DNA from 3 places in the Streptomyces sp. DT2A-34 genome. Region 3 is predicted to be linked to each of the others. Evidence: riboswitches for the same ligand, from Rfam matches in the RefSeq annotation. Region 3 holds a riboswitch; each other region holds the start of a gene.
What was found. A riboswitch is a leader RNA that binds a small molecule or an ion and turns the genes downstream of it on or off. The one in region 3 is predicted to bind cyclic di-AMP.
Positions count from the first base shown of each region.

Region 1 (2,253 bases), 5.3 Mb from region 3:
CCACATCGCGTTCGCACGCGGGCCGACGAGCTGCTCGACGCGCTCCTTCATCTCGCCCGCGGCCTTGTTGGTGAAGGTGATCGCGAGGATCTGCCCCGGGTGCACGTTCCGCTCGGCGAGCAGGTGGGCGATGCGGTGGGTGAGCACCCGCGTCTTGCCGGACCCGGCGCCGGCCACGATGAGCAGCGGGCCGCCGGAGTGGACGACGGCCGCACGCTGGTTCTCGTTCAGCCCCTCCAGCAGCGCGGCCGCGTCGATGGCAGGGCGCGGGGCGCCGTCGCGGTAGTAGGCGTCCCGGTCCGGAGGCACGTCGAACTTCCCGCCGAACAGATCGTCCGGAACCGGCTCCGGAGTGTGATCGTCCTCGGGCGGCGGCGGGAGTTCTTCCTCGTGGCCGCGTGGGGCCTGGAGGTCTGCCAGGAAGCTGTCGTCAAAGAGGCTGCTCATCGCTCTCCGAGTCTAGGGCGCCCCACTGACAGCCCGCGGCCACCCCGAGAACATCGCCTGTTTCAAACCCAGATGATCTTCCAGATCCACCCGCCCCCCCGCGCCTCCTCACCCTGTCCACCCATCCCGTCACGGTCCGCAATCAACCGAAAACCCGCACCCCACCCGCCGCGGATCCCGACACCAGCAAAGCTCAACATCACCCAAAGTCCACACCCAACCCAAAGAATCGCAAACAACCCCAAACCCACCCCCACCCGCCACAGTCCGCAACGCCCTGACCCAAGGTCACGAAAATGTATCGGGCATATCGAACATCAACCTTCACAGGGGCCACACGAGTTGGCTACCGTGCCGGACAGGCCGTACGACCCCCACCGGCGAACGTCGCCGGGCCGCACGGCCTCCGCCGAGTCCGGTACGCCGCCGCGCTGCCGGAGCCGGGGACCCACCGAACTTGGGGTGAATCGGCCCGATCCCGCCCAGGGAGAGGCCGTAGGGCAACCCTTCCGGACCACCCGCCCGAACCCGACAGCTAACTCGGTAGGCGGAGTACGGAAGGAGTCGCCTCCCTTGGCGTCGCACCGCAAGTCGCGTCCCGCGGGTACGCGCGTAGCAGGCATACGGACCCCCGCCCTCGCCACGGCGGCCCTCACCTCCGTGGCCCTGCTGTCCCAGACGGCCAACGCGAGCCCCTCGGCGGACGACAAGCCGAGCCTCGAAGAGGTCGAGAAGAAGGTCGACGACCTCTACCGCCAGGCGGAGTCGGCCACCGAGAAGTACAACGCGGCCAAGGAGAAGACCGCGAAGCAGCGCAAGCGCGTCGACACCCTCCTCGACGACGTCGCCCAGCGCACCCAGAAGCTCAACGACGCGCGCGAGGAACTCGGTCGCAACGCCGCCGCCCAGTACCGCACCGGCGCCACCGCCCCCGACACGGCGACCTTCCTCCTCGCGGACACCCCGCAGGACTACTTCGACCAGACCCAGCTGATGGACCGTATGACCGGCCGTCAGAAGGGAGCGGTCGACGACTACTTCACGCAGCAGTCCGCGACGATGAAGAAGCGCCAGGAGGCCACCCAGAGCCTCGAGACGCTCACCGAGTCGCAGAACGACCTGCAGACCGCCAAGACCACCGTCCAAAGGAAGCTCGCTGACGCACGCGAACTCCTCTCGAAGCTGACGGCGGAGGAAAAGGCGCGCCTGGCCGCGATCGAGAAGCGCAAGCAGGAGGAAGCCGCACGTAAGGCCGCAGAGCTGGCCCGGCAGCAGGCAGAGGCGGAGCGCCAACGCCAGGAGGCCGCCCAGCAGCAGGAGAGCACCGAGCAGCCGTCCGACTCGAGCACCTCGGACTCATCCGCGACGGACTCCTCGTACGCCACCAAGGCCGAGAAGGCCCTCGCCTTCGCCCGCTCCCAGATAGGCAAGCCGTACGTCTGGGGCGCGACCGGCCCCGACTCCTACGACTGCTCCGGCCTCACCCAGGCCGCCTGGAAGGCCGCCGGCGTGGACATCCCCCGCGTCACCTACGACCAGGTCAACGCCGGCACCACGGTCTCCCTCTCCAACGCCCAGCCCGGCGACCTGATCTTCTTCTACGACGACGTCACCCACGTGGGCATCTACATCGGCAACGGCATGATGATCCACGCCCCGAAGCCCGGCGCCTACGTCCGCGAGGAGTCGGTCTACTACGACGGGGAGTCGTCGATCCACAGCGTGGTCCGCCCGGCCTGACGCCGCACGCGCGCGTGGCGGAGCTTCCGACACGCGCGCGTGGGAGTACCCCCGCGGCGCCGCACC
Region 1 is NZ_JASTWJ010000001.1:3,777,239-3,779,491, forward strand. It holds gene pcrA (DNA helicase PcrA) at 1-447, opposite strand, end outside; cyclic di-AMP (ydaO/yuaA leader) riboswitch at 845-1,012, shown strand; gene QQM39_RS16455 (C40 family peptidase) at 1,021-2,187, shown strand.
Region 1: it holds a riboswitch for cyclic di-AMP, as region 3 does, so the genes downstream of both, QQM39_RS16455 (C40 family peptidase) here and QQM39_RS40650 (C40 family peptidase) in region 3, are expected to answer to the same signal.

Region 2 (2,253 bases), 8.1 Mb from region 3:
TCACTGTGTCCTCACCCTCCCCTCCTTGTCGACACCCCGGGCCGGCTCTGGCACAAGACCGCAATGAAGCGATCATGAACGGGCGCAGCCGGACACACCGAAGGCCGGACCTAGGGATCGAGGTCCGGCCTTCGGTGGCGTGTCAGGCAGGTGGTTCCGAGGAAGGGGTCGTCAGCCGACCGGGACGCCCTTCGAGCGGAGGTAGGCGACCGGGTCCACGTCCGAGCCGTAGTCCGGCGTGGTGCGGATCTCGAAGTGCAGGTGCGGGCCGGTCACATTGCCGGTCGCGCCGGAGAAGCCTATCTGCTGGCCCGCGGTCACGGTCTGGCCGGCCGAGACGGAGAGCGACGACAGGTGGGCGTACTGGGCGTAGTAGCCGTCGGCGAGCTGGATGACGACCTGGTTGCCGTAGGCGCCGCCCCAGCCCGCGGAGACGACGGTGCCCGCGCCAACGGCCTTCAGTGCGGTGCCGGTCGGGGTGACGAAGTCGACGCCGGTGTGGTAGCCGCTGGACCACATGCTGCCCGCCACCTTGTAGGCGGTGCTGACGGCGGCACCCGCGACGGGGGCGGAGAAGCCGGTGGTCGTGCCGGTGCTCTCGACGCTCTGGGCGGCCGTGGTCGTCTTCTTCGACGCGGAGGACTTCGCGGCGGACGAGTCCTTGGAGGACGACGAGGAGGAAGAGGGCGAGGACGACGAGGACTTGGGGGCGCTCGCCGTGGCCTTCTTGCCGATCGTGAGCTTCAGGCCGGGGTGGATCAGCGACGGGTCCTCGCCGACGACCTCGCGGTTGTCGGCGTAGAGCTTCTTCCAGCCACCGCTGACGTCCTGCTCGTCGGCGATCTTCGAGAGGTAATCGCCGACCTTCACCGAATAGGTCCGCACGGCCGTCTTCTTCTTGGCGGCCGTCTTCTCGACCGCCTTCTTCTCGGCGGCCGTCTTCTCGACCGCCTTCTTCTCGGCGGCCGGAAGTGACTGAACGGCCTTTTCCGAAACGGACTGCGAGGGAGCGGCGTGGGCGCCGGTGGCTCCGATGAGAGGGAGGGCGAGAGCGGCGCCACCGGTTCCGGCGACGGCTATGGAGCGGGTGAAGCGCTGGGACTTCGGGCGGCGGTGCTTACCCTTCGCGGGCATGGCGAATTCCTCTCCGGCGCCTGCGAGGTGAGCTGTCGGGTGCGGGCTGGAGATGCCCGGCCGCGCCGAAACGCGGCTTTACCCCTAGCCGTTCCGGAGACCGGAACAGGCGGTTGTACCTGTGGGTCCCCCGCTCCTGCCGTGGTCGGGTGAGTGTGCGGTCTCCGGGCGGCGGCAGGATTGGGCGTCCGTCCGGATTGGTGGCGAACGTAAGCGAGGAAGACGCAAGGGAACAAGTGAGGGGTTCCGTCCGAATGCGTTCCTGTTGATCCCTTGTGGGAATTCCCAGTCACACTCCGTGGATTACCGGTGCGCCGCCGGACGTAAAACCCCTGGAAAAGCACGGGAATTACGTGAACATGACGGGCGACGCACGGTCACGAATATGACACTCCTCACGTGACACCGCTCCAGCTCCCTTCACTCCAGAGCGAGTTGGAATGAAGGCGCTAATTCGGACAGAACCCCTAGATGCGACGCAGTCGGATAACTGCCGCATCAAGGTCGCCATGCAAACCGACGCGCAGTCCGTGATGCACCAGTACGGCACCTCGGTGAATTTCGCCCGTTTCAAGGCATTCGTACGATTCTGTCGGGTCAAGGGCGCGCAATCGCAGCGCCGGGACGGGCGCGCCGTAACTCTGGGCCTGGAGCCAGGCGAGGACGACCGTCTCGCCCCCGAGCACATACTGCACCGCGCTCAACCCGCCCCGCGGAGGCCGCAGCCGATAGAGGTCGCCGCGCTGCACCACGGGCCGGATCTCCTTGTAGAGCGTCACCCGTTCCCGGGCCTCGGCGAGCTCCTCCTCGCTCCACGTGGCGAGGTCACCGCCGACGCCGAGCACGCCCGCCATGGCGCTCACGAACCGGAAGCGCAGCGAGCTGGCACGGTGATTGAGCATGGCGTTCGGGCTGTCGGTGACCCAGGCGGCCATGACCCGGGCCGGGTGGATCTGGCTGAAGCCGTGCTGGATGGCGAGCCGGTCGAGGGGGTCGGTGTTGTCCGAGGTCCACACCTGGTCCGTACGGCTCAGCACGCCGAGGTCGATCCGCCCGCCCCCGCCCGAGCAGGACTCGAAGGCGACGCCCGGGTGCGCGGCCCGCAGCCGGTCCAGCAAG
Region 2 is NZ_JASTWJ010000001.1:1,008,843-1,011,095, forward strand. It holds gene QQM39_RS04325 (LysM peptidoglycan-binding domain-containing M23 family metallopeptidase) at 172-1,134, opposite strand; cyclic di-AMP (ydaO/yuaA leader) riboswitch at 1,139-1,296, opposite strand; gene QQM39_RS04330 (alpha-galactosidase) at 1,602-2,253, opposite strand, start outside.
Region 2: it holds a riboswitch for cyclic di-AMP, as region 3 does, so the genes downstream of both, QQM39_RS04325 (LysM peptidoglycan-binding domain-containing M23 family metallopeptidase) here and QQM39_RS40650 (C40 family peptidase) in region 3, are expected to answer to the same signal.

Region 3 (2,253 bases):
GCGGTGGTGGGAGTCGCCGCGGTCCTGGCCGCCGTACCGGCGTTGTTGCGCGCGCTCCAGGTGGTGGGCGGCGTCTATGTGCTGTATCTGGGTGTCCAGACGCTGCGGCAGCGGCACACGCAAGGGGAGGCCGCGCGGGAGGATTCCACCACGCGACCGCTGCGGCAGGGCTTCGTCACCAACGCCCTCAATCCGAAGGCGTCGCTCACGTTCCTCAGCGTGCTGCCGCAGTTCGTGCCCGCGGGCGCCCCGGCGCTGCCCCGGACGCTGCTGCTCGCGCTGATCGTGGTCGCGATCGCGCTCGTCTGGTTCCAGGTCGTCGCCCTGCTGGTGGACCGGCTCGGCAGGTGGCTGCGCCGGCCGCGCGTCGCACGGGCGGTCACGACCGTCACCGGCGCCGCGCTGACGGCCTTCGGCGTGGCACTCCTCGCCGGGCCGCTGGTGGACGTCTGACGCCCTTTCCGGGGGCTGGCCCTCAGTCCGGTGTCCCGGGGCGGTGACAGCGCGTCAGGCTGCCGTCACCGCCCCCGGGGAGGGTCACTTGACCCGGCCGTACCAGACGCTCCTGGTCCAGATCTTCTGCAGCCGCACGACGTCCCCGCTCTTGGGGGAGTGCCAGATCTTCCCCTTCCCGGCGTAGATGCCGACGTGGTAGACGTTCGACCCCGAGTGGAAGAACACCAGGTCTCCGGCCTTGCGGTTGCCGGCGGAGATGTGGCGGGTCTTGTTGTACTGCTGGGCCGCCGTACGAGGCAGCTTCTTGCCGGCCTTCTTGTACGAGTACAGCGTGAGCCCGGAGCAGTCGAACCTGTGCGGACCTGTGGCGCCCCACTTGTACGGTGAGCCCTTTTTGGAGGCCGCGATCTGAAGTGCCTTGGTCGCCGGTGTGGCGGCTTCGGCCTCTGAGGCGAAGCCGGGCGCCACGATCGAGCCGCCCACTGCGGCGATGGTGAGAGCCGAGGCCGTACCGGCTCGGGCCATGAGCGACGGGACACGATTGAGCGCAGTCATGCGCAACCCTTCGTCAGCCGCCTGTGAAGGATGACCTGTCGGATTCGGGCTGGCGAAGTTGCCCGGCCGCGTTGCCGCGGCTTCACCCCAAGGGTTGCTCGGATCGAACGAACGTCCGCTCCGGCGACCCGTCTTGCTCGGGTCCTCCACTCCTGCCGATCCACTCCTGTCGACCGGTCATCCGGGCGGCGGCAGGACTCGGCGTCCGCCCGGACCGCCCCGCCGCTGCGGCGGGGGCTTGTCGTCAGACAGGGATCTTGACGCACGGATGAACGAAAAACCCAACGGAACCGGGGATTTGTGGCGTTACTCACCACTCGCCCGTTCGGGTGGACACCCCCGTGTTCGACCGGGTGTCCAGGTACTCGACGAGCCCCCGACCAGCGATGGAGCGTCCCATTCCGCCTTGGGGCCAAGCCTGTTGCGCAACCGGAGGGGCGCATAAATGGGCAGGTTGCTACGCCGAAAGTGGGTACACCTTTTGGTTCGTTTCGGCGTCCATCCGGACGCCTCGTCCGTGGGCCGAGGCGTCCGGAACCGTTCTGTACGACTCGTCAACTGTCGGAGCGTGGCGGCACCCTGACGCGAGCCGTGCGGCGTTCCCCGTCCAGCACGCGCAGCGCACGCGCCAGCGTGGGGGAGTGCAGCTCGGTCTCGCCCCGCTGGTGCATCAGCGCCAGCGCGTCCCGCAGCTCGGTCGCCTTGCCGACGAGCGCCTGGGCGGCGCGCAGTCCGCGGTACGTGTCGCCGTGCCGTGTCGGGTTGATCCGGCCGAGCAGGTCCACCACATCGAGATAACGGTCGATCAACTCCCCCTCCGCACGCGTCAGTGCGGGCAGCGGCGGCAACTCGGGTGGAAGCACCGGTCGATCACCGCCCTGTGGGCGGGGCGAGGGTGGCCTTGCGGCTGGGGATGATCCGGTCCACCAGCCCGTACTCCAGCGCCTCCTGGGCGCTGAGGATCTTGTCCCGCTCGATGTCCCGGTTCACCTGCTCGCGGCTGCGCCCGGTGTGCCGGGCGAGCAGCTCCTCCAGGCAGGTCCGAACGCGCGTCAGTTCGTCGGCCTGGATGGCCAGATCGCTCGCCTGTCCCTCGATCGGCTCGGGCAGCCCCGGCTGATGGATCACCATCCGGGCCCCCGGCAGCGCGAATCGCTTCCCCGCAGTGCCCGCGGCCAGCAGCACCGCGCCGGATGCCCCGGCCTGGCCCAGGCAGATCGTCTCCACGTCGCAGGTGACGAA
Region 3 is NZ_JASTWJ010000001.1:9,118,405-9,120,657, forward strand. It holds gene QQM39_RS40645 (LysE family translocator) at 1-453, shown strand, start outside; gene QQM39_RS40650 (C40 family peptidase) at 538-1,011, opposite strand; cyclic di-AMP (ydaO/yuaA leader) riboswitch at 1,015-1,225, opposite strand; gene QQM39_RS40655 (hypothetical protein) at 1,566-1,874, opposite strand; gene QQM39_RS40660 (ATP-dependent Clp protease proteolytic subunit) at 1,882-2,253, opposite strand, start outside.